One region of the Rhodococcus sp. 7Tela_A2 genome, then DNA from elsewhere that is predicted to be linked to it. Evidence: predicted binding sites of a transcription regulator. Region 1 holds the regulator's gene; the other holds the start of a gene.

Region 1 (4,876 bases):
GAGCAGTTCGGCACGCTCGCGACGCTGCATCCCGGTCGCATCGATCTGGGGCTGGGCCGGGCACCGGGCAGCGACCAGAAGACGATGCGGGCGTTGCGACGCGACCCGTCGTCGGCCGACAGCTTCCCCCAGGACGTCCTCGAACTCCAGGGGTATCTGAAGGGTGCCTCGCGCATCCCGGGTGTCGACGCGGTTCCGGGTAAGGGCACCGATGTGCCGCTGTACATTCTGGGCTCATCGCTCTTCGGCGCGAAACTTGCTGCCCTGCTGGGTCTTCCCTACGCGTTCGCGTCGCATTTCGCGCCGCAGGCTCTCGAGGAGGCAGTCACGCTGTACCGCCGCGAGTACCAGCCGTCCGAGCAGCACCCGGAGCCGTACGTCATCGCCGGTGTAGGTGTCATTGCCGCGGATACCGCCGACGAAGCGGCAGCGATGTTCGAAGCCACCAAGCGTTCACGCGTCGTGCAGATGGTCGGGCGTGGGCGCACGTTCACCGAGGAGGAGATCGATCTGCTCCTCGACTCCCCCGCCGGCTACCAGGTCCTCACGATGCTGAAGAACACCGCGGTGGGCACCCCGGCCGAGGTGCGCGACTACCTCGACCGCTTTACCGAGCGCGCGCAGGCCGACGAACTGATCGTCGTGTCGTCGGCTCCCGGACGCGACGCGTGGTTGCGGTCGCTGGAACTCGTCGCCCAGGTCAGCGATCTCGTCCCGGCCTGACAGCAGGTCCCGGACGTCTCTTACCCTTGCTCCGTACTCGTGGGTACACTTTGCCGGCCGTCCCGAACCGGCGGCCTCGACTCGTCGACCGCAGGAGCACCATGAAGTACCGCACCCGCGTATGTGCCGCCGTCGCCCTGACTGCGGCGGCCACCCTCACTGCTCCCGCAGCGGCGAGCAGCGAGACCCTTCCCGCAGACGCGCCGACCATCACGCTGACGGTCACCAACGACACCGACGCGCCCATGGTGCTCGGCGCGGCGACCATTCCCTACGGGCAGTGGGTGAACGAACCGGCGAGCGTCGTCCCGGCGCACACAACGGAAGTCGTGACCGCGGGAAGTGCCGATCGACGCGGATTCGGCATGCAGGTCACCTACACGATGCCGGGCGAGGCCACCGCCGTGCTCATGGCCAGTAACCACGGCACGGGGATCGCCAATGCCGACGGCACGCGGATCGACGGCGCCAACAGGCATGCGTACACCGCTGCCGCGCAGGTCGATGCCGGCTTTCCGTTCATGAACGTCACGTACACGATCGGTCGGGGCAGTTCCTGACACCGCGGTTCCCGACACCGCTGCTACCGGGCGTCGCACGCCCCTGAAAAGCGAAACTGAAAAGCGAAACCCCCGCGCCCTGTCGGACGTGGGGGTTTGTGCTGTTGTGCGTCAGGATTCGCGCGCGTGCCTCGGCTTCCACACGACCAGCGCGTTGGTGCGCGGCACGGGCACCAGATCACGCCGTGCGGAGCGCAACTGCGCGACCTCGGTGGACAGTTCCGCGACCCGCTGCTGCAGTGCCTCGACGTGGTTGGTCAACTCGATGATCCGTTTGATCCCGGCGAGGTTGACACCTTCGTCCTGGGAAAGCCGCTGCACCTCACGGAGCAGTTCGACGTCGCGCGGCGAATAACGCCGTCCGCCACCGCTGGTGCGGTGCGGGGTAACCAGTCCCAGCCGGTCGTAGTTACGCAGTGTCTGGGCGTGCATCCCGGCGAGTTCTGCGGCGACCGAGATGACATAGACACGCGCATCGGGATCCGGCGGGAGATTCCGGGGAGTTCCCGTATCGCTCATCACGCACCTGCCCATCCTTCACGCGGGTCGAATCCGCCGGCCTCTTCGGCACGAAGATAATCGCGCAGCGCTTCCGTCGCCTGTTCGTCGAGCTTCTGCGGGATGGCGACCTTGACGGTCACGAGCAGATCTCCCGCACCGCCCCCGCGCTTGGGGACGCCGCGGCCACGCACCCGCAGAACCCGGCCGTCGGCCGTGCCCGCCGGGATCTTGAGACCGACCCGGCCGTCGAGCGTGGGAACCGACACGGTGCTGCCGAGCACGAGTTCTCCGTAGCTGACCGGCAATACGAGTGTCAGGTTGTCGCCGTCCCGGCCGAACACGCGGTCGGGCCGGACGTGCACGACGACGAAGAGGTCGCCCGACGGCGCACCCCGCAGGCCGGCCTCGCCTTGCCCGGCGAGGCGGATGCGGGAACCGTCCTTGATGCCCGGAGGTACGCGCACGGTGATGGTGCGGGTGCGCTCCTGGACGCCGCTGCCGCGGCAGTCACGGCACGGGCTGTCGATGATCGAGCCCGAACCGCGGCATTCGTCGCACGGCTCGGAGAATCCGAAGGCGCCCTGGTTGCGGGAGACGATCCCGCTTCCGTTGCACTGCGGGCACACCCGCGGGCTGGTGCCCGGCTCGGCGCCGCTGCCGTGGCAGGTGGTGCACGGCGCGGGACTGGTCAGACGCAACGGAACGGTGACGCCTTGCACGGCGTCACGGAAGTCGAGGGTCGTCTCGGTCTCGATGTCGCCGCCGCGGCGTGGCCGCGAGCGGTTCGCACCGCCCCCGGGTGTCGCACCGCGGTTGAAGAGCCCTCCGAAGAGGTCGCCCAATCCACCGTCGCCGGCCCCGCCGCCCCCGAAGAGGTCACCGAGGTCGAATGTGGTGCTGCCCCCGGAGAATCCGCCTCCGCTGGGCTGGAAGCCGCCGCCATAACCTCCGGACGCGAACATCCGGCGGGTCTCGTCGTATTCCTTGCGCTTGGCCGGGTCGGACAGCACGGCGTTCGCCTCGCTGACCGACTTGAACCGCTCCTCGGCCGCGGCATCGCCGGGGTTGGCATCGGGATGCAGATCCCGAGCCAACTTGCGGTAGGCCTTCTTGATGTCTTCTTGCGAAGCGTCGGACGAGACGCCCAGGTCCTTGTAGAAGTCCTTTTCGATCCACTCCCGCTGGCTCACCGGGCGTCTCCTCCTCTCGCTCTTGTTGTTCTTACTCTGTGCCGGCGCTGTCGGACGGCGATTGCTCCGGCGTGTCCGCCGGATCGCCGTCGGTGACAGTCACCATCGCATGCCGCAGAATCCGGTCGCCGACGCGGTAACCCTTGCGCAGGATCGTGCCCAGCACCGGGTTGCTGCCGTCGCCTTCCATCTGGACCGCTTCGTGCAGTTCCGGATCGAACACGTCGCCCTCGTCGCCGAAGCCGACGAGGCCGAGTCCGGTCAGAATGCGGGTGAGCTTGTCGCTCACCGCCTTCAGCGGTCCGGATTCGAGGTCGCCGTGGGCACGGGCCCGATCCAGATCGTCGACGACGTCGAGGAACTGCGCCACCACCGAGGCCTTCGCGGACTCGCCGATGGCGGCCTTCTCGCGTTCGGCCCGGCGACGGTAGTTGGTGTACTCCGCGGAGACGCGCTGCAGATCCGCGGTACGTTCCGCGAGTTCCGCTTCGGTGGAGACGATCTCCTCGACGCGGACCTCCTCGCCGTCCCCGTTCTCGACGACGCCCTCGTTCACGGTGCCCTCGTTTTCTACGGTGCCCTCGGCAGGGGCACCGGTGCCCTCACTCGACTCGGCCGCGTCCCGTACCTCGAAGGTCTCGGGATCGATGCGACGCTTGTCGGTGACGGTCACCGGTTCCTGCTCGGGCTTACCCGACGTCACTTCTTCTCCGAATCGGTCGGCTCGTCGACGACCTCGGCGTCGACGACATCGTCTGCGCCTGCCGCAGCACCGTCGCCGGCAGCTGCGCCGTCGGCTCCGCCCTGCGACTCGTAGATGGCCTGGCCGAGAGCCTGCGACTCGGTCGCGAGCTTCTCGACGGCGGACTTCACCGCGGCGATGTCGCTACCGGCCAGAGCGTCCTTGGCATCCTTGACGGCTGCCTCGACCTTCTCCTTGACGTCGGCCGGCACCTTGTCCTCGTTGTCCTTGATGAACTTCTCGGTCTGGTGCACGAGCGACTCGGCCTGGTTGCGGACCTCGGCTTCTTCGCGACGGGCGCGGTCTTCCTCGGCGTGCGCCTCGGCGTCCTTCACCATCCGGTCGATCTCCTCCTGGGACAGGCCGGAGCCTTCCTGGATCTTGATCGTGTTCTCCTTGCCGGTGCCCTTGTCGCGGGCGGTGACGTGCACGATGCCGTTGGCGTCGATGTCGAAGGTGACCTCGATCTGCGGGACGCCGCGCGGAGCCGGGGCGATACCGCCGAGCTCGAACGAGCCGAGCAGCTTGTTGTGCGCCGCGATCTCACGCTCACCCTGGAACACCTGGATCTGCACGGACGGCTGGTTGTCGTCGGCCGTGGTGAAGGTCTCCGAACGCTTCGTCGGAATCGTGGTGTTGCGCTCGATGAGCTTGGTCATCACGCCACCCTTGGTCTCGATACCGAGGGACAGCGGGGTGACGTCGAGCAGCAGCACGTCCTTGACCTCGCCCTTGAGGACGCCGGCCTGCAGTGCCGCACCCACGGCGACGACCTCGTCGGGGTTGACGCCCTTGTTGGGCTCCTGACCACCGGTGAGTTCGCGCACGAGATCGGTGACGGCGGGCATACGGGTCGAGCCACCGACGAGGACCACGTGGTCGATGTCGCCGACCGAGATCCCTGCGTCCTTGACGACCTGCTGGAACGGAGCGCGGGTGCGCTCGAGGAGGTCGCCGGTGATCTTCTGGAACTCGGAGCGGGAGAGCTGCTCGTCGAGGAACAGCGGGTTCTTGTCCGCGTCGACCGTGATGTAGGGCAGGTTGATCGACGTCGACTGCGAACTCGACAGCTCGATCTTCGCCTTCTCCGCAGCCTCACGCAGACGCTGCAGGGCCATCTTGTCCTTGGTCAGGTCGACGCCGTGCTGTGCCTTGAACTT
Region 2 (4,876 bases), on a different contig from region 1:
CGTCGTGCTGCGTGACGGCCAGACCGTGACCGCGGAAGAACTGATCGAGAAGGTCCGTGCGGCCAAGGGATCCGTGCACGCTCCCAAGTCCGTGGACTTTCTCGATTCGCTGCCGCTCACGCCCCTCGGCAAGCTCGACAAGAAGACGCTCCGCGCGTCGTACCGCTAGATCTGCCGGCGCCGGAACGGCCGGCTTCCCTGCTCGATCGCTGCCTGACATACTCCGTCGCATGGCAAACGGGGGACCCCAGCGGGTCGAGGTGCGATTGGCCGTCGAGTATCCGGGGACAGGGACGGTGAATACGCGGGGTAGCGGGGCGATGAGGCCGGTCGAGCCGGTGCCGCCGATCTGTGCCCGCCACGGCGAACCCGAGGTCGACCGCGTGCGTGTCACCGTCTCGTCGGATGCGGTGCGCCCCCAGGGGAAGTCCGGTCGTATCGGCTCGGCCCTCGAAGCCGCGTACACCGTGCAGGTCGCTGCCGTGGAGTGGCCGACGTGCTCGCAGTGCGTCGCCGTCCGCGTGCGCTGGCAGATTGCCGCCGCCGCAACCTGTACGGTCCTCGGGATCGTCTTCCTGGCGTTGGTGTTCGCGCTCGTGCAGGGCGCGCCGAAGGTGTACGGGTTCGTGTTGCTCAGCGTCTTCGGGCTGTCGTTCCTGCCCATCTATGTTGCACTGCGCGTCATCGAACCGCGCCGGGCGGCGCTCGGTGTGACTCTCGCGGACTGCGGTTCGGAACTCGTGGTGTCGCAGGCGCATCCGGAGTTCGCCCGTGCGGTTGCCGCGCAACGCGCCTGACCGCAGTGCTTGCAGGCGCGGTGGTGACAGACGCGGCGGGTTTACAGCGGATCGAAGCTGATGTTCTGGCGCGGCGTGCCCGCCGCGGAGAGCGCGTAGATGGTGGTCCGGATCATCGACGGTGAGCCGGAGATCTGAATCTGGCGGTCGGCCCACGATCCGAACTGCCCGACGACCTTCCCGAGCTTGCCGTACATCGTGCGGTGGAGGCCCTTGGGCGTTTCCCGTACGGGAACCGGGTGCCACCAAGGGTTCTCCCTCTCCTCCACGACGGGAACCACCGTGAGCCACGGGTTGGTCATCGCGATCTGCCACAGCGTCTCGAGGTCGTAGAGGTCGCACGGGTACTTGCCGCCGTAGAACAGGTGCACTCGCGGATTGGTGCCGCGCATCGCCATCTCCATGATCTGCGCGCGGAGCGGTGCCAGGCCGGTGCCCGACGCGATCATGAGCACGTCCTGGCCGCTGTCGCGATCGACGCGCAGGCCACCGAGCGGCGGTCCGATCAGCCAGCGGTCACCGACGCGCACCTCGTTGACGAGCGCGGGACTGACCCAGCCGGAGGAGACGCGCCGCACGTGGAATTCGACCTGCCCGTGCGGGTTCGGCGGAATGGCGGCCGACAGGTAGCGCCACATGTGGGGTCGCTGGGGGATCTGCACGCTCATGTACTGCCCGGCGTAGTGCGGGATCGGTGTGTCGGTCTCGAGGCGGATGATCGCCACGTCGGGAAGGACTCGCTCGTGGCCGACGACCGTCGCGCCCCAGACCGCGGGCAGATCGTCGGTGGCCGCAGCGACGGCCATCGTTTCCACGAGCCGGCCGATCACCTCGGCCCAGGTCCGTTCCAGAGTGGCGGTCCACAGGATGATCGGGGTGCATTCACGGATCGCGAAGAGCAGCGCGTAGCCCGCCGAGCGGAAGTGTTCCGGCTTGACGCCGTACTTTCGGTGGTCGCGTGCGAGCTGTCCGAGGAAGGCTTCGACGGCACCGAAGTCGGTCAGCCGGTTGACGACCCATCCGATCGCGGTCGTGAACCGATGCCGCATGCTCTCCATGCCCGCCGGGAACAGTTCGCGAATGCCGGTCGACTCGGACCAGAGGGTGGTGTAGAACGCCGACGCGAACCGTTCAGGGCCGGTGGGGGTGGCCGCGATCGACGCGAAGCTCAATTGCACTCGCGCGATGGCGAAAGTCTCCAACGCCATCCTCCCACGTACTGCGCCTGCTGGACGCCGTCACTGTAGTCGGTCACGGAGCGGTCGGCTACACCGTGCGCCCCGATCTGTGGCTATGGTGTGAATCACAGCCGCAAGAAACTTGAGCGGAACAAACTCAATCTTGTATCCGTTGTGCATAGCGAACCTCGTGGACACCGGTCCGCAGGTATAGGAATCAGCAGTTTTCGAAGTGAAAGGGGCGTGCGGTGGATTCGTTCAACCCGACGACCAAGACTCAGGCCGCATTGACGGCCGCTCTCCAGGCGGCGTCCACCGCGGGCAACCCGGACATCCGGCCGGCACATCTTCTGGTGGCCCTGCTCGACCAGCCCGACGGCATCGCCGCTCCGCTCCTCGAAGCGGTGGGCGTGAACCCCGCCGCAGTGCGGAGCGAAGCCGAACGGCTCGTCGGTGCACTACCGCAGACCACCGGGGCGACCACCACACCCCAGCTCGGTCGCGAAGCGATCGCAGCGCTCTCCGCGGCGCAGAAGCTCGCGACCGAGCTCACCGACGAATTCGTCTCCACGGAGCACGTTCTCGTCGGTCTCGCCAGTGGTGACTCCGACGTCGCCAAGCTTCTCGTTGGTCAGGGTGCGACGCCCACGGCCCTGCGGGATGCCTTCACAGCCGTGCGCGGAAACCGCCGGGTGACCAACGCGGACCCGGAAGCCACCTACCAGGCACTCGAGAAGTACTCGACCGACCTCACGGCACGTGCTCGCGAGGGAAAGCTCGACCCGGTCATCGGCCGCGACAACGAGATTCGCCGCGTGGTGCAGGTGCTCTCGCGCCGCACCAAGAACAACCCGGTGCTCATCGGTGAACCCGGCGTCGGCAAGACCGCGATCGTCGAAGGGCTCGCCCAGCGCGTCGTCGCGGGCGACGTGCCCGAATCGCTGCGCGGCAAGACCGTCGTCGCCCTGGACCTCGGCGCGATGGTGGCCGGCGCGAAGTACCGCGGCGAGTTCGAAGAGCGTCTCAAGGCCGTTCTCGACGAGATCAAGGACTCCGCCGGCGAGATCATCACCTTCATCGACGAACTGCACACCATCGTCGGTGCCGGTGCGACCGGTGAGTCCGCGATGGACGCGGGCAACATGATCAAGCCGATGCTCGCGCGTGGTGAACTCCGCCTCGTCGGTGCGACCACCCTCGAGGAGTACCGCAAGTACATCGAGAAGGACGCCGCCCTCGAGCGGCGTTTCCAGCAGGTCTTCGTGGGGGAGCCGAGCGTCGAAGACACCGTCGGCATCCTGCGTGGCCTCAAGGAGCGGTACGAAGTGCACCACGGTGTGCGCATCACCGACTCTGCTCTCGTTGCCGCGGCGACGCTCTCGGACCGGTACATCACCTCGCGGTTCCTTCCCGACAAGGCCATCGACCTCGTCGACGAGGCAGCGTCGCGCCTGCGCATGGAGATCGACTCGCGTCCCGAGGAGATCGACACGGTCGAACGGATCGTCCGTCGCCTCGAGATCGAGGAGATGGCGCTGGAGAAGGAAACCGACGCCGCCTCCAAGGACCGCCTCGAAAAGCTGCGCGCCGAACTCGCGGACGAACGGGAACGGCTGAACCAGCTCACCACGCGCTGGCAGAACGAGAAGACCGCGATCGACTCCGTACGCCAGGTCAAGGAGCAGCTCGAAGCGCTGCGCGGCGAGGAGGAACGGGCAGAGCGCGACGGCGACCTGGGCAAGGTTGCCGAACTGCGGTACGGCCGCATCCCCGAACTGGAGAAGCAGCTCGAGGCAGCCGCTGCCGCGTCGGGGACCGCAACCGGTGACGACGTGATGCTCAAGGAGGAAGTCGGGCCCGACGACGTCGCCGATGTCGTCGCCGCATGGACCGGTATCCCCGCCGGACGCATGCTCGAGGGCGAGACCGCGAAGCTCCTCCGGATGGAGGACGAACTCGGCAAGCGTGTCGTGGGACAGGACCGGGCGGTGCAGTCGGTATCCGATGCGGTGCGTCGTGCCCGCGCCGGTGTCTCCGACCCGAACCGTCCGACCGGATCGTTCCTGTTCCTCGGCCCGACCGGTGTCGGTAAGACCGAGCTGGCCAAGGCACTCGCCGATTTCCTGTTCGACGACGAGCGCGCCATGGTGCGCATCGACATGTCGGAGTACAGCGAGAAGCATTCGGTCGCGCGTCTGGTCGGTGCGCCTCCGGGGTACGTCGGCTACGAGTCGGGTGGCCAGCTCACCGAAGCCGTGCGCCGTCGCCCCTATTCGGTGGTGCTGTTCGACGAGGTCGAGAAGGCTCACCCGGACGTGTTCGACACGCTGCTCCAGGTGCTCGACGACGGTCGGCTCACCGACGGGCAGGGACGCACCGTCGATTTCCGCAACACGATCCTGATCCTCACGTCCAACCTGGGCGCCGGGGGCGACAAGGAGCACGTGATGGCGGCGGTGCGGTCGGCGTTCAAGCCCGAATTCATCAACCGGCTCGACGACGTGGTCGTGTTCGATCCGCTCTCGGAGGAGCAGCTCGCGCAGATCGTCGACATCCAGCTCGCACAGCTGGCCGACCGGCTGCAGGCACGGCGGCTCACGCTCGACGTCAACTCCAGCGCGCGGCTGTGGCTGGCGGTGCGCGGATACGACCCGCAGTACGGTGCCCGTCCGCTGCGCCGGCTCATCCAGCAGGCGATCGGCGACCAGCTCGCCAAGAAACTGCTGGCCGGAGAGATCCGGGACGGCGACACGGTCCCGGTGGGCGTCAGCGAGGACGGCGACCACCTCGTGATCGGTAGCTGACCCACCCGCGTGCGCGTTTCCGGTAGCACTCGCTACCGGAAACGCGCACGCCTACTGTGGGAGGGGTTATGACACAGCCGCATGATCCGCGCACGCC

Evidence for each region. Region 1 encodes HspR, which represses chaperone genes until heat shock. Its sites were predicted from a motif close to ANNTGAGTNNNNNNNACTCANNT; they were not measured.
Region 2: the regulator HspR is predicted to act here: its motif matches at 2,116-2,138, upstream of clpB (ATP-dependent chaperone ClpB).

What each region holds. Positions count from the first base shown of each region.
Region 1 covers NZ_JAXION010000041.1:5,604-10,479, reverse strand. The annotation lists gene TVH25_RS10035 (LLM class flavin-dependent oxidoreductase) at 1-723, shown strand, start outside; gene TVH25_RS10030 (hypothetical protein) at 825-1,283, shown strand; gene TVH25_RS10025 (heat shock protein transcriptional repressor HspR) at 1,395-1,802, opposite strand; gene dnaJ (molecular chaperone DnaJ) at 1,802-2,974, opposite strand; gene grpE (nucleotide exchange factor GrpE) at 3,006-3,677, opposite strand; gene dnaK (molecular chaperone DnaK) at 3,674-4,876, opposite strand, start outside.
Region 2 covers NZ_JAXION010000087.1:2,443-7,318, forward strand. The annotation lists gene TVH25_RS15620 (AMP-binding protein) at 1-169, shown strand, start outside; gene TVH25_RS15625 (hypothetical protein) at 321-797, shown strand; gene TVH25_RS15630 (FAD-binding oxidoreductase) at 839-1,999, opposite strand; gene clpB (ATP-dependent chaperone ClpB) at 2,224-4,779, shown strand; gene TVH25_RS15640 (hypothetical protein) at 4,848-4,876, shown strand, end outside.